Regions from separate parts of the Streptomyces sp. NPDC041068 genome, predicted to be linked through region 1. Evidence: riboswitches for the same ligand, from Rfam matches in the RefSeq annotation. Region 1 holds a riboswitch; each other region holds the start of a gene.

Region 1 (4,163 bases):
ATGCGCTCGGCGATGCGCGTCGAAAGGGCGCGGGCCTCGGGGGAGTCGAAGGGCAGCTTCAGCTGGAAGAAGACGTCCTGCAGACCCATGGCGCCCAGGCCCACCGGACGCCACTTGGCGTTGGAGCGGCCGGCCTGCTCGGTCGGGTAGAAGTTGATGTCCACGACGCGGTCGAGGAAGGTCACCGCGGTGCGGACGGTCTCGTCGAGCCGCTCCCAGTCGATGTCCCCGTCGACCACGAAGGCGCCGAGGTTGACCGAGCCGAGGTTGCAGACGGCCGTCTCCCCGTCGTCCGTCACCTCCAGGATCTCCGTGCAGAGGTTGGAGGAGTGCACCGTGTGGCCGGGCTCCGCCGTCTGGTTGGCGGTGCGGTTGGCGGCGTCCTTGAAGGTCATCCAGCCGTTGCCGGTCTGCGCGAGGGTGCGCATCATGCGGCCGTACAGGTCACGGGCCGGCATGGACTTCTTGGCGAGCCCGGCGGCCTCGGCCCTGCGGTAGGCGGCGTCGAACTCCTCGCCCCACAGGTCGACGAGCTCGGGCACGTCGGCCGGCGAGAACAGCGACCAGTCCTGGTCGGCGGCGACGCGGCGCATGAACTCGTCGGGGATCCAGTGCGCGAGGTTGAGGTTGTGCGTGCGGCGCGCGTCCTCACCGGTGTTGTCGCGCAGCTCCAGGAACTCCTCGATGTCGGAGTGCCAGGTCTCCAGGTAGACCGCGGCGGCGCCCTTGCGGCGCCCGCCCTGGTTCACGGCGGCGACCGAGGCGTCCAGGGTCTTCAGGAACGGCACGATGCCGTTGGAGTGCCCGTTCGTGCCGCGGATCAGCGAACCTCTGGAGCGGATGCGGGAGTACGAGAGTCCGATGCCGCCCGCGTGCTTGGACAGGCGCGCGACCTGGTGGTAGCGGTCGTAGATCGAGTCGAGCTCGTCCAGCGGGGAGTCGAGGAGGTAGCAGGAGGACATCTGCGGGTGCCGGGTGCCGGAGTTGAACAGCGTCGGCGAGGACGGCAGGTAGTCCAGGCGGCTCATCAGGCCGTACAGCGCGGCGACTTCGTCCACGGCGCGGGCGCTGCCGTCCTCCGCGAGGCCGCTCGCCACGCGCAGCATGAAGTGCTGCGGGGTCTCGATGACCTGCCGGGTGATCGGGTGGCGCAGGAGGTAGCGGCTGTGCAGGGTGCGCAGGCCGAAGTAGCCGAAGCGGAAGTCGGCGCCGTCCGCGAGCGCGTTGTCCACCAGGGCGTCGAGGCGGACCGCGTGCTCGGTCACGAAGGACGCGGTGCGGTCGGCGATCAGGCCCTCGCGGTGGCCGACCGCGATGGAGTCGGTGAAGGAGCGCACGCCCTGCGTCGCCGCCTCCTCGCGGATGCCGATCGACAGGAGCCGGGCCGCGAGCTTCGAGTACGCGGGGTCCTCGGAGATGAGCCCTGCGGCCGCCTCGGTGGCGAGCTCCCTCAGCTCGGCCTCGTCGGCGCGCGCCGACCGGCCGCGCAGGGCGGCGGCGGCGACCCGCCCCGGATCGGCGTCGGGGAGGTCGGCGGTGAGGTCGGTCAGGGTGCGCAGCAGCGCGGTCCCTGGCCCGTCGGTACCCTCGTCGGTCGGCGCGGTCTTCGCTGACGCAGGTTCGGCAGGCGCGATGGTCACGTGGCTCTCCCTCGCTCGGCTCTGGGCCTGGGGGAGGGGAACGGCACACACGGGCGCACCCGGGCAGGGCGGCTCACCGCGTCCACCGGCCCATTCCACGAGGCCCGGACGGTCGGCGCCCGGGCCGGGCGGCTCGGGCACACTGTCGGCAGGTCCTCGGACTTGCGGGTACGACAAAGACGTACACATACACCGTTGCGGGACAGTTCCGGACTTGCACCGGATTCCCCTGCGACGACAGCGAGCACGAGCATACATCTTGTGCCGGGTTTCTGAAGCAGGCCCACATCTTGTGTCGGTCGCGAGGGGCCGCCCGCCCGGCGCATGCTCCGAAACGTCAACTCGCGTACGCACGACGAAGGGCCGCCGGATCCTCCGGCGGCCCTTCGTCGGCCGTGAGCGGGGTGCGAGGTCAGTGGCCGGAGCCCGCTCCGACCTTGGGCAGCTCGGTCGAGACGCCCTTGTCGCCCGCGTCCGCGGTGTAGTCCTCGGGAGAGGTCTCGTCGACGCCCTCGGGGGCCTTCAGGGCCTTCAGGACGAAGGTCAGGACCACCGTCACGATCACGTTCAGGACGAACGCGGTCAGGCCGATGTAGCCGATCTCACCGATGCCCGGGATGGTGTCGGAGGAGCCGCCGAAGTGCTTCTGCGTGGGCGAGGCGACGCCGTACGCGGCCAGTGTGCCGTAGACCATGCCGACCGCCCATCCGGCGAGCAGTGCCCAGCGGTGGAACCACCGGGTGAACAGGCCGCCGACCAGCGCGGGCATCGTCTGCAGGATCCAGATGCCGCCCAGGAGCTGGAAGTTGATCGCGACCGTCTTGTCCATGCCGAGGACGAAGACGAGGGCGCCCACCTTCACCAGGAGCGAGACCAGCTTGGAGATCTTGGTCTCCTGCTCGGGCGTCGCGTCGGGCTTGATGAAGTCCTTGTAAATGTTGCGGGTGAACAGGTTCGCGGCCGCGATGGACATGATGGCGGCGGGCACGAGCGCGCCGATGCCGATCGCGGCGAAGGCCACGCCCGTGAACCAGTCGGGGAACATGTCCTCGAAGAGCTGCGGGATCGCCAGCTGGCCGTTGTCGACCTTGACCCCGGCCGCGATCGCCATGAAGCCGAGCAGCGCGAGCAGGCCCAGCATCAGCGAGTACAGCGGCAGGATCGTGGTGTTGCGGCGGATCACGTTGCGGTTCTTGGAGGAGAGCGTCGCGGTGATCGAGTGCGGGTACATGAACAGCGCGAGGGCCGAGCCGAGCGCGAGCGTCGCGTACGTCCACTGCCCGGCCTCGGGCGGCGCGAGGGCGCCGCGCGGCTTGCCGGTGTCCTCGTTGACCACGCCGAACGCCTCGCCCGCCTTGGCGAAGATGTCGTCGAAGCCGCCCAGCTCGATCGGGATGTAGATGATCGCGACGGCGATGACGAGATAGATCAGGCCGTCCTTCACGAACGCGATCAGGGCGGGCGCGCGCAGACCCGACGAGTACGTGTACGCGGCGAGCACCGCGAACGCGATCAGGAGCGGAAGGTCCTTGATGAACCAGTTGGTGTCGGGGCCGCCGCCGATGCCCATCACGTCCAGGACGGCCTGGATGCCGACCAGTTGGAGCGCGATGTACGGCATCGTGGCGAGGATGCCGGTGACCGCGACCGCCAGGGAGAGCCCCTTGGAGCCGAAGCGCCCGCGCACGAAGTCGGAGGTGGTCACATAGCCGTGCTTGTGCGAGACCGACCACAGGCGCGGCAGGAAGGTGAAGATCAGCGGGTAGACGAGGATCGTGTACGGCACGGCGAAGAAGCCGGCCGCTCCGGCCGCGTAGATCGCCGCGGGGACGGCGACGAAGGTGTACGCGGTGTAGAGGTCGCCGCCGAGCAGGAACCAGGTGACCCAGGTGCCGAACGACCGTCCGCCCAGGCCCCATTCGTCCAGGCTCTGGTCGTTCTCGGCCTTGCGCCAGCGGGCGGCGAGGAAGCCCATGACGGTGACCGCGACGAAGAAGAAGATGAAGACGCCGAGCGCGACGCCGTTGACGCCGTCGTTCATGACTTCGCGCCTTCCTTGCGGGCGCGCTGGTCACGCTGCCACAGCTTGTAGGCGATCATCGTGAGCGCCGTCGAGATGAGCACCCACAGCATCTGGTACCAGTAGAAGAACGGGATGCCTATGAAGGTCGGTTCGATCTTCGCGTACGAACTCACCCAGAGCATTGCCACGAAGGGTGCGACAAGGCAGGCTGCGATGACCACACGGACCGGCGTGACCACCGGTCTGTTCACTTCAGGCGCATCTGACATATCGCGGCTCCGTTCCCTCACTTATCCCATGCTTAACGTGCGGGAAATCTAAGCCACAGTCTCGCGGTTTGGAACCCCTGTCCGGATAACGGACAGGAGGAGTTGCCTGCTCAGCAGCAGCGGAACCCCTGTCTGGGGTCCGACTCCTCACGTTCCGTCCGCATCCGTTCAAATACGCGGCGGCTGGGGACAGTTGCCGCCGGATGCTCCCTGCGAATATGTGCCACGTAG
Region 2 (4,163 bases), on a different contig from region 1:
GGGCGTGCGCACCAGCATCGCCGTCGCGCTCGGCTACTTCGCCGCCTGGCTGCGCGGGCAGGGCGCCGTCGCCCTGGACGGACTGATGGAGGACGCGGCGACCGCGGAGATCGCCCGCGTGCAGATCTGGCAGTGGCTGCGGCACCGCGTCATCGAGCGCGAAACGGTGCGACGCCTGCTCGACGACGAGCTCGCCGCCCTGGGTGCCGCGTACCCCTGGGCGCCCCTCGACGACATCCGAGCGCTCTTCGAACGCACCACCCTCAGCGGCGAGTTGCCGCTGTTCTTCACCCCCGATGCCTACTCCCGGCATCTCGTGCGGCAAGCGGAGGCACAGGCATGAGCGAGGCCATTCGACGCGTCGGCGTGGTCGGCGGCGGACAGATGGGCGCAGGCATAGCCGAGGTGTGCGCGCGAGCGGGCCTGGACACCGTGGTGTGCGAGGCGGACGCCGTGGCGGCCCTCGCCGCACGCGGGCGCGTCGAGGCGTCGCTGGCACGCGCCGTGCGGCGCGGCAAGCTTGCCGAGGACGCGGCACGGGACGCGTTCGCCCGCATGATGTTCACCGGCAGCCTGGAGGACCTGGCCGACCGCCAGCTGGTCGTCGAGGCCGTCGTGGAGAACCAGGACGCCAAGACCGAGGTCTTCGCCGCCCTCGACAAGATCGTCGAGGACCCGGACGCGATCCTCGCGACCAACACCTCCTCGCTCCCCGTGATGCGGCTCGGCATGGCGACCACCCGCGCGGACCGGGTCGTGGGCCTGCATTTCTTCAACCCGGTGCCGGTGCTGCCCCTGGTGGAGCTCGTCACCTCCCTGCACACCGCCCCCGAAACCGCGCGCCGCGCCGAGGAGTTCGCGGCCTCGACGCTGGGCAAGAGCGTCATCCGCTCCCGTGACCGGTCGGGCTTCGTCGTCAACGCCCTGCTGATCCCGTACCTCCTGTCGGCGATCCGCATGGCGGAGTCCGGCTTCGCCACCGCCCAGGACATCGACACCGGCATGGAACTGGGCTGCGCCCATCCGCTGGGCCCGCTGAGGCTCGCGGACCTGATCGGCCTGGACACCGTCGCCTCGATCGCCGAATCGCTGTACGAGGAGTTCCGCGAGCCCTTGTACGCCCCGCCGCCGCTGCTGCAACGGATGGTGGAGGCTGGGTTGTTGGGCCGGAAGACAAGGCGCGGCTTCCACGTGTACGGCGAAGACTGACGTCGTCACGTGCGGCGATGTCCGATAGGCTGATCCACGCAGCTGGTTCGCCCCGTCAGCCAGGCGGGACGCGTCGCAAGAGGGAACCCGGTGGGAATCCGGGACTGCCCCGCAGCGGTGAGCGGGAACGACCGCCGTCATACGCACTGGGTCCGACAGACAGGGCCTGGGAAGCGACGGCCACTAGGTGTCTCGTACGACGAGACGTGCCCGCGAGTCCGAAGACCTGCCAACTGCCCGTGCGCGGACCACCCGTGCGCGGACATCCCGGTGACCTCGTGGGCGGGTCGGCGTACATATCAGGCGGACGACCGCGCCTTGCCGCGCGAGGCCGTACCCGCCCGATTCGTCACCCCTTCGCGCTCGCGTCCCGTCGCCGGGATCTCAGGGATTCATCTCGCGAAGGAGATCTCCGTGACCGGCAAGACCGCAGCCGCGGCAGCACGGGCCACCGTGTACGGCTACCCCCGCCAGGGCCAGAACCGCGAACTGAAGAAGGCCGTCGAGGGCTACTGGAAGGGCCGCGTCACCGCCGACGCCCTCCGGTCCACCGCCGCCGAACTCCGCGGCAGGAACTGGCGGCAGCTGGCCGAGGCCGGCATCCACGAAGTGCCCACCGGCGACTTCTCCTACTACGACCACGTCCTGGACACCACTGTCATGGTCGGCGCGATCCCCGCGCGCCACCGTGCCGCCGTGGACGCGTCCCCCCTGGACGGCTACTTCGCCATGGCCCGCGGCACCCAGGACGTGGCGCCGCTGGAAATGACCAAGTGGTTCGACACCAACTACCACTACCTCGTCCCCGAGTTGGGCCCGGACACCGTGTTCACGGCCGACTCCACCAAGCAGGTCTCCGAGTTCAAGGAGGCCCTCGCCCTCGGCCTGACCGCCCGGCCCGTCCTGGTCGGCCCGGTCACCTACCTCCTGCTCGCCAAGCCCGCCCCGGGTGTCGCCGCGGACTTCGACCCGCTCACCCTCCTGGACCGGCTCCTGCCGGTGTACGCGGAGGTCCTCGCCGACCTGCGCGCGGCGGGCGCGGAGTGGGTTCAGCTGGACGAGCCCGCCCTCGTCCAGGACCGCACCCCGGCCGAGCTGAACGCCGCCGCGCGCGCCTACCGCGACCTGGGCGCGCTCACCGACCGGTCGAAGCTGCTGGTGGCGACGTACTTCGGGCGGCTCGGCGAGGCGCTGCCCGTGCTCGCCAAGGCCCCGGTCGAAGGCCTCGCCCTGGACTTCACCGAGGCCGGCGCCGCCAACCTGGACGCCCTGGCCGAAGTCGGCGGACTGCCCGACAAGCGGCTGGTCGCCGGTGTGGTCAACGGCCGCAACATCTGGGTCAACGACCTGGAGAAGTCCCTGGCCACCCTCGGTACCCTGCTCGGTCTCGCCGACCGGGTCGACGTGTCGGCGTCCTGCTCCCTGCTGCACGTGCCCATCGACGCCACGGCCGAGCGGGACATCGAGCCGCAGATCCTGCGCTGGCTCGCCTTCGCCCGCCAGAAGACCACCGAGATCGTCGCGCTCGCCAAGGGCCTCGCCCAGGGCACCGACACGATCGCCGCCGAACTGGCCGCCAACCGCGCCGACCTGGCCTCGCGCGCGGGCTCGCCGATCACCCGCGACCCCGCCGTGCGCGACCGCGCCGCAGGCGTCACCGAGGCCGACTCCCGCCGCTCCCAGCCGTACGCCGAACGGGCCGCGGCCCAGCGGGCCCACCTCGGCCTGCCCCTGCTGCCGACCACGACCATCGGGTCCTTCCCGCAGACCGGCGAACTGCGCACCGCCCGCGCCGACCTGCGCGCGGGCCGGATCGACACGGCCGGCTACGAGGAACGCATCAGGGCCGAGATCCAGGAAGTCATCTCCTTCCAGGAGAAGGCCGGTCTCGACGTCCTCGTGCACGGCGAGGCCGAACGCAACGACATGGTCCAGTACTTCGCCGAGCAGCTCACCGGCTACCTCGCCACGCAGCACGGCTGGGTCCAGTCCTACGGCACGCGCTACGTCCGCCCGCCGATCCTCGCGGGCGACATCTCCCGCCCGGAGCCCATGACGGTGCGCTGGACGACGTATGCCCAGTCCCTGACGGGACGCCCGGTCAAGGGCATGCTCACCGGTCCCGTCACCATGCTCGCCTGGTCCTTCGTCCGCGACGACCAGCCGCTCGGCGACACCGCGCGTCAGGTCGCCCTCGCCCTGCGCGACGAGGTGAACGACCTGGAGACCTCCGGGAGTTCGGTGATCCAGGTCGACGAGCCCGCCCTGCGCGAGACGCTGCCCCTGCGGGCTGCCGACCGCCCGGCCTACCTGGAGTGGGCCACGGACGCCTTCCGGCTCAGCACCAGCGGCGTGCGCCCGGACACGCAGATCCACACCCACATGTGTTACGCGGAGTTCGGGGACATCGTCCAGGCCATCGACGACCTCGACGCCGACGTGATCAGCCTGGAGGCGGCCCGCTCGCACATGCAGGTCGCCCGTGAACTGGCCGCCCACGGCTACCCGCGCGAGGCGGGACCCGGCGTCTACGACATCCACTCCCCGCGCGTTCCCAGCGCGCAGGAAGCGGCCGAGCTGCTGCGCGCGGGCCTGGAGGCCATTCCCGCCGAGCGGCTGTGGGTGAACCCCGACTGCGGCCTGAAGACCCGCGGCTGGCCCGAGACCAGCGCATCGCTCGACAGCCTGGTCACGGCCGCCCGCACGGTCCGTGAGGAACTGCGGGTCGGGAAGCAGACGAAGTAGGACCGGACGCTGAACCCTTTGCCCCAGTGAGGGCGTCGGCGGCCGTACCGCTCAGCGCAGTACGGCCGCCAGCAGGTCGGCCCCCAACGCGGTCAGATCGGGCACGTTGAGGGTGTGCCGGACATAGCGGCCGTCCCGCCGGGCCGTGAGCAGGCCCGCACGGCGCATGACCGCGAGATGCCGGGAGACCTCCGGCAGCGAGAGTTCCC
Region 3 (4,163 bases), on a different contig from region 1:
GGCGTGCTGCCCATCGACGCGGCGGCGCACAGCAGTCACTGGCGCCGTCGTCACCCCGTCGACAAGGCCGTCCTCGGGCTCGGACTCACAGTCCTCGCGATCTCCCTGCCGCCCTGGCCGGGAGCCGCCCTGGTGGTGATCGCCGCCCTCGCCGTACTGCTGGGGCCCGCGGGCGTGCCGCCCCGCAAGCTGTGGCGCGCCTACCGCGTGCCGCTCGGCTTCTGCGTCACCGGCGCCCTGACCCTCCTCGTCCAACTCGGCGGTCCCGAGGGGTTCGTGGCGCTCGCCGGCGACGGCCCTGCACGCGCGGGCGGTCTGCTCCTGCGGACCTCCGCGGCCTCGCTCGGCGTGCTCCTCTTCGCCTTCACCACGCCGATGTCGGACCTGCTGCCCCGCCTGGTGAAGGCGGGCGTGCCCGCACCGGTCGTGGACGTGGCGCTGGTGACGTACCGGATGAGCTTCCTGCTCCTGGACTCCATGAGCCGCATCCGGCAGGCGCAGGCGGCCCGGCTCGGCCACACCACACGGGCCGCCACCTGGCGCTCGCTCGCGGGCCTCGGCGCCACCGCGTTCGTACGGGCCTTCGGCCGGGCGAGCCGGCTGCAGGCCGGGCTCGCCGGACGCGGCTACGACGGCACCCTGCGGGTCCTCGTGCCCGAGGCCCGGATCTCCCGGGCCTTCGTGGCCGCGAGCGCGGGCCTGCTCGTGGGCCTCGCGGCCCTCACCCTCGTACTCGAAAGGTTCCTTCCATGAGCGAGCCGCGTGCTCTTCGCGAGCCGGGCGCTCCCAGTGGGCCGAGCGACTCCCTGGTCTCCCTGCGTGCGGCTTCGTACGCGTACGAGGAAGGCCCCACCGTTCTGAGCGGCCTGGACTTCGACGTCGTGGAGGGCCGCGCCCTCGCGCTGCTCGGACGCAACGGCAGCGGCAAGACCACGCTGATGCGGCTGCTCAGCGGCGGACTGCGGCCGGACGAGGGCGAGTTGACGGTCGAGGGCGCCCGCGTGACATACGACCGCAAGGGTCTGACGCGGCTGCGCACCACGGTGCAGCTGGTCGTCCAGGACCCGGACGACCAGCTGTTCGCCGCTTCGGTCGAACAGGACGTGTCCTTCGGCCCTTTGAACCTGGGCCTGCCCGACGCCGAGGTCCGGGCGCGGGTCGCCGAGGCGCTCGCCGCGCTCGACATCACCGCCCTGACCGACCGCCCCACCCACCTGCTCTCCTACGGCCAGCGCAAGCGGACCGCGATCGCGGGCGCGGTGGCGATGCGTCCGCGCGTGCTGATCCTCGACGAGCCGACCGCGGGCCTGGACCCCGACGGCCAGGAGCGCCTCTTGACCACGCTGCAGCGCCTGCGGGACGCGGGGACCACCGTGGTCATGGCGACCCACGACGTGGACCTGGCCCTGCGCTGGGCCGACGACGCCGCGCTGCTCACGCCCTCCGGGGTGCGGACCGGACCGGTGGCCGAGATGCTGGCCCACCGAGATCTGCTGACGCAGGCGGGACTGCGCCTGCCGTGGGGGATCGCCGTCGCGGAGCTGCTGCGGGCGCACGGCCTCGTCCCCGGCGTCGGCGAAGGGCCGCGTACGCCGGAGGAGTTGGCGGTCCTCGCGGCGCGCGGCGTCCAGTGATCATGGTTACAGCCTGAAGGGGTGGCCGGTCCGGCCCGCCGGGCGTACTCTTCGCAAGGCTTCGTCTGTTGACGAAGTGACAACTGAATGCATGCGCGACTGGGGAAAGCCGGTGGGAATCCGGCACTGACCTGCAACCGTGAGCGGCGCTCGACGCCGTGAGTCGGATCGCCCGGCGCGCCATGTGCACTGCTTCTCTCTGTCATGGTCTGCAGCGTGGAGCCCTGAGCCCCCGGTTCGTCACGGGTGTCCTGGGTCCTTGCGCGGGCCCCGGCCCCGAAGGACCCGAAATGGCCCGCGCGATACGCATGTTCGCCGCCGCCCTCGGCCTGCTCCTGTCCGCCGTCGCCCTCGGCCTGGGCGCGGCACCGGACACGGCGCACGCCCTGGACGCAGGACGCGGCAGGGCCGGATTCTGTCCGAACGGGAACGGCGTGACCGTGGTGGTGGACTTCCGCGAGCTGGGCGGCAGGACCATCGTGCGCTGTGCGGTGGGCAGCCAGGCCAGCGGGCTCGCCGCGCTCAAGGCGGCCGGTTTCGACGTGACCGGCACCAACAGGTGGGGCGAGTCCTTCATCTGCCGTCTGGAGGGCAAGCCGGGTACCGATCGCGAGCCGTGCATCGACACCCCGCCGACCAAGGCGTACTGGTCCTACTGGCACGCCCCCAACGGCGGTGCCTGGACCTACAGCCAGCAGGGCGCGACCTACCGCACCCCGCCGACCGGCAGTTTCGAGGGCTGGTCGTTCTCCTACAACCGCGAGGCGGACGAGGCGCCTTCGCCCCGGGTGGCGCCTCAGCGGCCCGCGGGTGGCGGTTCCGGTTCGGGCGGCGGGTCCGGTTCCGGTTCCGGTTCGGGTTCCGGTTCGGGAGGCTCCGGTGGACCCGGAGGCTCCGGCTCCATCGGCGGAGGCAGCAATTCCGGTGGGGGAGCGGGCGGTTCACAGAACGGCGGAACCGGAGCGGGCGACACGCTGCCCGGCACGGTCGCGGGCCTCGGACAGGACGCCAAGCCCCAGGACGGCGACCTGCCCGACGAGCACGAGGAGAAGGGCAAGAAGAAGGACAAGGGGAAGGACGAGGACGAGGACGGCAAGGAGAAGGGCAAGGACGGCAAGGAGAAGTCCGCCGATGCCACCCCGTCCGCGTCCGGTTCGCCGAACCCGGTGATCACCCCGAGCGAGGCCGCCGACTGGACGGGCGGCGACGACAAGCGCACCGTCGAGGCCGCCGGTTCCTCGGGCGCCCCGACCGGCACCCTGCTCGGCATCGCAGCCGCCGTACTGCTCGCCTCCGGCGCCGGTTTCACGGCATGGCGCCGCAAGCGCACGGCCCGCGCGGACACCACCACGTGACCGCCGACCTCGGGTGGCGCCGCGTGACTGCCGATCTTGGCTGGCGCCGCGTGATGGTCGCTCTCGGGCGGCGCCGCGTGGCCGCAGTGCTGGAACGGGGGCGCGAGAATTCCGCTCCCGGACGGCGCCGCGATGCCTCCGCCCCCGGGCGGCGCCGTGTGACCGCAGCCCTCGAACGGCGCCGCGAGACCCCGGGCCCCGGGCGCCGCCGTGAGAACCCGATCAGGTGGCGCTCGCTGCCGCGTGCCGTGCATCCGGGTGCCTGGTGGTTGTGGGCGCTCGGTATGGCCGCCGCGGCGAGTCGTACCGCCAATCCCGTGCTCCTTGTGATGATCCTCGCCGTCGTGGCCTTCGTCGTGGTGCGCAGGCGCGGGGACGCGCCCTGGGCCCTGGCGTTCCGGATGTATCTGGTCCTCGGTGCGTTCATCGTGACCATGCGCGTGGTGTTCCGGATCGTCTTCGGCGGCGGCCAGGGCGGCACCGTCCTGTTCACGCTGCCGCAGGTCACCCTGCCCGAAGCGGCCGCGGGCATCCGCCTGTTGGGCCCCGTCGCCGCCGAACAGCTGCTCGGCGGTCTGTACGACGGGCTGCGCCTGGCCACCATGGTCATCTGCATCGGGGCGGCGAACGCGCTCGCCAACCCCAAGCGGATGCTCAAGGCATTGCCGGGAGCCCTGTACGAGGTCGGCACGTCCGTCGTCGTCACCCTGACCGTCGCGCCCCAGCTCGTCGAGAGCGTGCAGCGGGTGCGCAGGGCCCGGCGGCTGCGCGGCGGCGCGGCCAAGGGCGTCGGCGCGCTGCGCGGCATCGTCGTCCCGGTCCTGGAGGACGCGATGAACCGCTCCCTGGCCCTGGCCGCAGCGATGGCATCGCACGGCTACGGCCACACCGGCCGCCTCGCCCCGCGCACCCGGCTGCTCACCGGCGCCCTCGTGGTGGGCGGGCTGCTCGGCGTCTGCGCGGGCCTGTACGGGGCGATGGGCGCGAGCACACCCCCCTACCTGGGAACGCCCCTGCTCCTGGCGGGACTTGCCCTCGCCGGTGCCGGATTCGTGCTCGGCGGCCGACGGGTGCGGCGCAGCACGTACCGGCCCGACCGGTGGCAGTCGGCCGAAGTCCTGGTGTGCGCCTGCGGGTTGGCCGCAGCCGTCCTGCTGTACGTGGTCTCGCGCAC
Region 4 (4,163 bases), on a different contig from region 1:
CGCGCGCGATGCCCATGTTCACGATGTCGGTACGCCGCAGATTGATCTCGGCGGGACTGCCCGCTCCCTCACAGATCACGGCGTCATAGCTGCCCCGAAGCTCCTCCAGGCATCCCACGACGGTGTCGAGCAGCGCCGCCTGACGCCCCCCGTGATAGCCGCGCGCGCTCATCTCGCCCACGGGCTTCCCCATGAGCACGACCTGACTCGACCGGTCGCTGCCGGGCTTGAGCAGTACGGGGTTCATCAGCGCGCTCGGCTCGACACGGGCGGCCTGCGCCTGCATGGCCTGCGCCCGCCCGATCTCGGCACCTTCGCGCGTGACGAAGGAATTGAGGGACATGTTCTGCGCCTTGAAGGGCGCGACGGACACACCCTTGCGCACCAACCACCGGCAGATCCCGGCGGTGACGACACTCTTCCCGGCATCGGAGGTGGTCCCAGCAACAAGCAGCCCACCACTCATGAATATCTCCCAGACTGACGCGACTGTCCTGGTCCTGGCTGTGCTGGTCCTGGCTGTCCGGACCACTCTGGCCGCTCTGGCCGTCCTGGCCGCCCCGGCTGTGCCCACCCGTTCCGCAGGGCGGAACGGGTGGGCACAGCCCCAACCGCCGGGCGCCGTGTCAGCCGAGCAGCAACCGCGACTCCGAGAGCCAGCCAGCTCACCCGCCGAGAAAGCTTCACAGCCCGCTCGATGTCCTCGACCCGCACATCGCGCCCGTCCCCATTCAGAACAGGCCGATGCTCAACCCGACCCCCATAAGAAAGCGTCCCCCCGAGCCGAACCCCCAGCGCCCCCGCGAAAGACGCCTCGACGGGCCCGGCATTGGGACTCGGATGCTTCGCCGCATCCGCCCGCCAGGACCGCAGGGCCCCCCGCGGCGAGTCCCCGGCGGCAGCCGCCAGCACCGCGGTGAGCCGCGCCCCCGGCCACCCGAGAACATCGTCCAGCCGGGCGGCAGCCCACCCGTACCGCCGATACCGCGCCGACTTGTGCCCCACCATGGCGTCCAACGTGTTCACGGCCCGGAACCCGACAAGCCCGGGAACCCCGCCCACCGCACCCCACACCAACGCCCCGACCACCGCGTCGGACGTGTTCTCGGCGACGGACTCGACCACGGCCCGCGCGATCCCGTCCGCGTCCAGGGCCTGCGGATCCCGCCCGCACAGATGCGGCAGCCGCTCCCGGGCGACCTCGATGTCCCCGGCCTCAAGGGCCCCGCCGATGGCCCGCGCCTCACGCCCGAGGGAGGTCCCGCCGACCACGGACCAGGTCGCGGCGGCGGTCAGCGCGACGGATCCGGCGCGTGAACGGCGTACGAGAGAAGAAGCGAGGGCGGCGGCACCCGCCGCGCCTCCGGCGCACACCACGGCGTGCAGCGCGCCCCACCCGCGGTGGTCACGCCACAGCACCCGCTCGACGGCACCCGCGGCACGCCCGAACGCGGCGACCGGATGCCCCCGGCGGGGATCGCCGAGCAGCAGGTCGCCGATGAGGCCGGCGGCGGCGCCGTACGCGAAGTCGCGATCGGCACTCACGGGCTCAGCCCGCAGCCGTACTGAGGAGAGAACTCGTACTCAGGAAGGGAACCGGCACCGGGCGGCCGAGCATGGCGATATGTCCTCACTCAGGGTGTCCGCGCCCTGGTTCGACGTGATGCGGCGGCGAGAGTTCCTGGCTTGCGGGGAGCGTCTCCCCGATGACAGTGGCGGGACCGCGCCGGATTCGCACCGGCTTCCTCTTCTGCCGCCGTAGTTGGCCCCGGCAGTCCACCACGCCCCGCGAACGCCCGTCAACTCGCCGTTGACCTGCGGCGGGAGAGTGTGTTGGGACCCACACGGGACCGGATTGCCTCTGGCCGATCGGATCCGCCCGCCCTAGTCTGAAAACGAGAATCGGAGAGCGGCAGAAGCACGGCAGCTGCCTGGTTTCGGACATGTGAGGCCGTTCGTCCCGGCGCCCTGTGCTGCGGTGTGTGACGGCGCTAGGGTCGTCGGTCACGGTGGGACGCCCCAGTGGACGCCGCCTCTCGATCTGAGGAGGTATGCGTGGTCGACGGGGGCCCATCCGCGCAGCAGTGGCGCACGAGCAGTCGCTCGGAGAATGGGAACGAGTGCGTGGCCGTGCGTTTCGCCGGGGAGGGGGTGATGGTTCGTGACTCCAAGGATCCGGATGCGGCAAGGCTTGCCTTCTCCCGCGGCGCGTGGCGCGGCCTGCTCACCGCTCTCAAGTCCGGGAGTTTCCACGGCGCATAGCGTCCGGGCCTGAACGGGGGAGAGGTCGATGAGCGTCGGTGAAGGGAGGGGAACGCCGCATCTCGACGGCGCCTCTCCTTGGGGGTACTCCCTGCTGTGCGGCTTGTTGGCGAATGTCGTGGGGGCGGCGGCCTCGCTGCTGGTGGACGGATCCCGCGGCAAACTCGTCGTATGGCTGGTGACGGCGGCTGTGGTCGCCCTGGCCATCGGACTGTGGTCGGCGGGGTACGGCCCGGTCAGGGCGTACCGCGCGGAGTCCGTTCGTCTGGTGAGCCAGGGGCGTCGCCGGGAGCGGGACCACGGTTGAGCCGGGTGGCGGCACGGCCACGGAGGAACGCTCCGAGTCGCCGCCCTGCCCAGGTGAGCAGGGCGGCGCCGACGATGCTGAGGGGCATCCACACGCCCTTGGGAAGACTGACCCGCACGCCACGTGCGGCGTGGACGAGCAGGGCGAGGGCGAGGATCACGAGGACCACGGCGCAGCCACCCCAGAGCATCGCGACCTTGAACCGGGCTATCGCGTTGTCTGAGTGCGCCTTTTCCATGCCCATCTCAAGCTCCTGCTCGGCAGCCAACAGCTTGAGGTAGCGATCGGTGGTCTCCTCCTCCTTGATCACCAGGCCCCGCAGGTCGTTGTCCGACAGCGCAGGCGGACGATCGTCCTCCGCCACCTCCGCCCCCTGGAAGACCGTGCGGAACCAGTCCCGTACGGCACTCCAACCGCTCGGTCCGGTGGGCGGCATCGTCCCTCCCTGCGTGCCTGGCAGCTCCCTGCTCCCAGGCCTAACTGGTGGCGAAGTCCTCGGCGGCGACCCGGTCGATGAAGCGGATCGCGTCGTCATCGCTGAGCGCGAGGTCGTTGATGGTGCCGAAGCACTCCTGGTACCGGGCCAGGAGCGCGTGATCGTCGCGAATGGCGAGCGAGCCCGCCGCGTGCTCCACCCACAGCAGGTCGTCGTCGTCCTTGAAGCCGAGGAGGACGAAGCTGCCCAGGGTGCTGTAGTGCGCGCCTGCGGAGAAAGGGAGGATCTGGACGGTCACTCGGGGGAGCTCCATCATCTCCTTGAGGTGCTGGAGCTGATGGCGCATCACCGCGGGTGTGCCGATGCGACGTCGCAGGGCCGCCTCGTCCACGATCAGGAACGTCTCGGGGGTGTCGTCGCCTTCGAAGAGGCGCTCCTGGCGGGCCGTCCGCAGTTCGACCACGCGCCGGGCGCGCTCCTCGGGGACGCGGGGCGCGAGCAGCGCCTCGGCGTAGTCCTCCGTCTGCAGATAGCCGGGCATCACGATCGGGTGGTAGGTGCGGATGGAGTTGGCGGCGCTCTCATACCCCAGGTACTGCGTGAAGGTCGGGTTGAGGACGTCGGAGAAGTCCGTCCACCAGCTCTGCCCCTTCGATCCTCGGGCCGCCTCCTCCAGTTCGGCGACGAGTTCGGGGGAGTCCACGCGGTAGTGCTGCAGCAGTGCGCGCAGATCGGTCACGGAGACACTGACGGTGCCCGCCTCGATACGAATGATCTTGGAAAGGGACCACTCCAAGGCGTCGGATGCCTCGCGCTGGGTCAGTCCGGCCTTCTCGCGGGCCTTGCGCAACTCGATTCGGAGCCTGCGTCGATTGAGACTCGGGTCAACAGCCCTGGGCATCCTGCTCCTTCTTCCGTCGAACGGGGTCCTGTAGTAAGCCTGGCGATACGCCATATGCTTACGGACCCTATCAGGAAGCCGTCAGCAGTATGCTATGCGCTCTCCGCCCAGAGCCAAGAGCTCACACCAATCTGACATGTGTCGTTTCTCTGGAGTCACGGGAGCGCCGGGAGACGCAGAACGCGCGCGGGGCCGGGAAGCGATGTGCTTCCCGGCCCCGCGCGCGTTGCGCGTTTTTGCTGTGAGCCCGTGCCGGG

Evidence for each region. A riboswitch is a leader RNA that binds a small molecule or an ion and turns the genes downstream of it on or off. The one in region 1 is predicted to bind cobalamin.
Region 2: it holds a riboswitch for cobalamin, as region 1 does, so the genes downstream of both, metE (5-methyltetrahydropteroyltriglutamate--homocysteine S-methyltransferase) here and AB0B50_RS10875 (ribonucleoside-diphosphate reductase subunit alpha) in region 1, are expected to answer to the same signal.
Region 3: it holds a riboswitch for cobalamin, as region 1 does, so the genes downstream of both, AB0B50_RS27515 (hypothetical protein) here and AB0B50_RS10875 (ribonucleoside-diphosphate reductase subunit alpha) in region 1, are expected to answer to the same signal.
Region 4: it holds a riboswitch for cobalamin, as region 1 does, so the genes downstream of both, AB0B50_RS24510 (cobalamin biosynthesis protein) here and AB0B50_RS10875 (ribonucleoside-diphosphate reductase subunit alpha) in region 1, are expected to answer to the same signal.

Annotation. Positions count from the first base shown of each region.
Region 1 is NZ_JBEZCG010000004.1:210,900-215,062, forward strand. It holds gene AB0B50_RS10875 (ribonucleoside-diphosphate reductase subunit alpha) at 1-1,640, opposite strand, end outside; cobalamin riboswitch at 1,770-1,911, opposite strand; gene mctP (monocarboxylate uptake permease MctP) at 2,053-3,681, opposite strand; gene AB0B50_RS10885 (DUF3311 domain-containing protein) at 3,678-3,932, opposite strand; gene AB0B50_RS10890 (YbdD/YjiX family protein) at 4,043-4,163, opposite strand, start outside.
Region 2 is NZ_JBEZCG010000012.1:211,921-216,083, forward strand. It holds gene aceB (malate synthase A) at 1-343, shown strand, start outside; gene AB0B50_RS27600 (3-hydroxybutyryl-CoA dehydrogenase) at 340-1,209, shown strand; cobalamin riboswitch at 1,236-1,458, shown strand; gene metE (5-methyltetrahydropteroyltriglutamate--homocysteine S-methyltransferase) at 1,624-3,954, shown strand; gene AB0B50_RS27610 (helix-turn-helix domain-containing protein) at 4,006-4,163, opposite strand, start outside.
Region 3 is NZ_JBEZCG010000012.1:188,942-193,104, forward strand. It holds gene cbiQ (cobalt ECF transporter T component CbiQ) at 4-753, shown strand; gene AB0B50_RS27510 (ATP-binding cassette domain-containing protein) at 750-1,634, shown strand; cobalamin riboswitch at 1,680-1,829, shown strand; gene AB0B50_RS27515 (hypothetical protein) at 1,925-2,989, shown strand; gene AB0B50_RS27520 (CbiQ family ECF transporter T component) at 3,013-4,163, shown strand, end outside.
Region 4 is NZ_JBEZCG010000010.1:333,528-337,690, forward strand. It holds gene AB0B50_RS24505 (cobyric acid synthase) at 1-466, opposite strand, end outside; gene AB0B50_RS24510 (cobalamin biosynthesis protein) at 463-1,545, opposite strand; cobalamin riboswitch at 1,656-1,788, opposite strand; gene AB0B50_RS24515 (DUF397 domain-containing protein) at 2,056-2,262, shown strand; gene AB0B50_RS24520 (hypothetical protein) at 2,499-3,005, opposite strand; gene AB0B50_RS24525 (helix-turn-helix transcriptional regulator) at 3,046-3,906, opposite strand.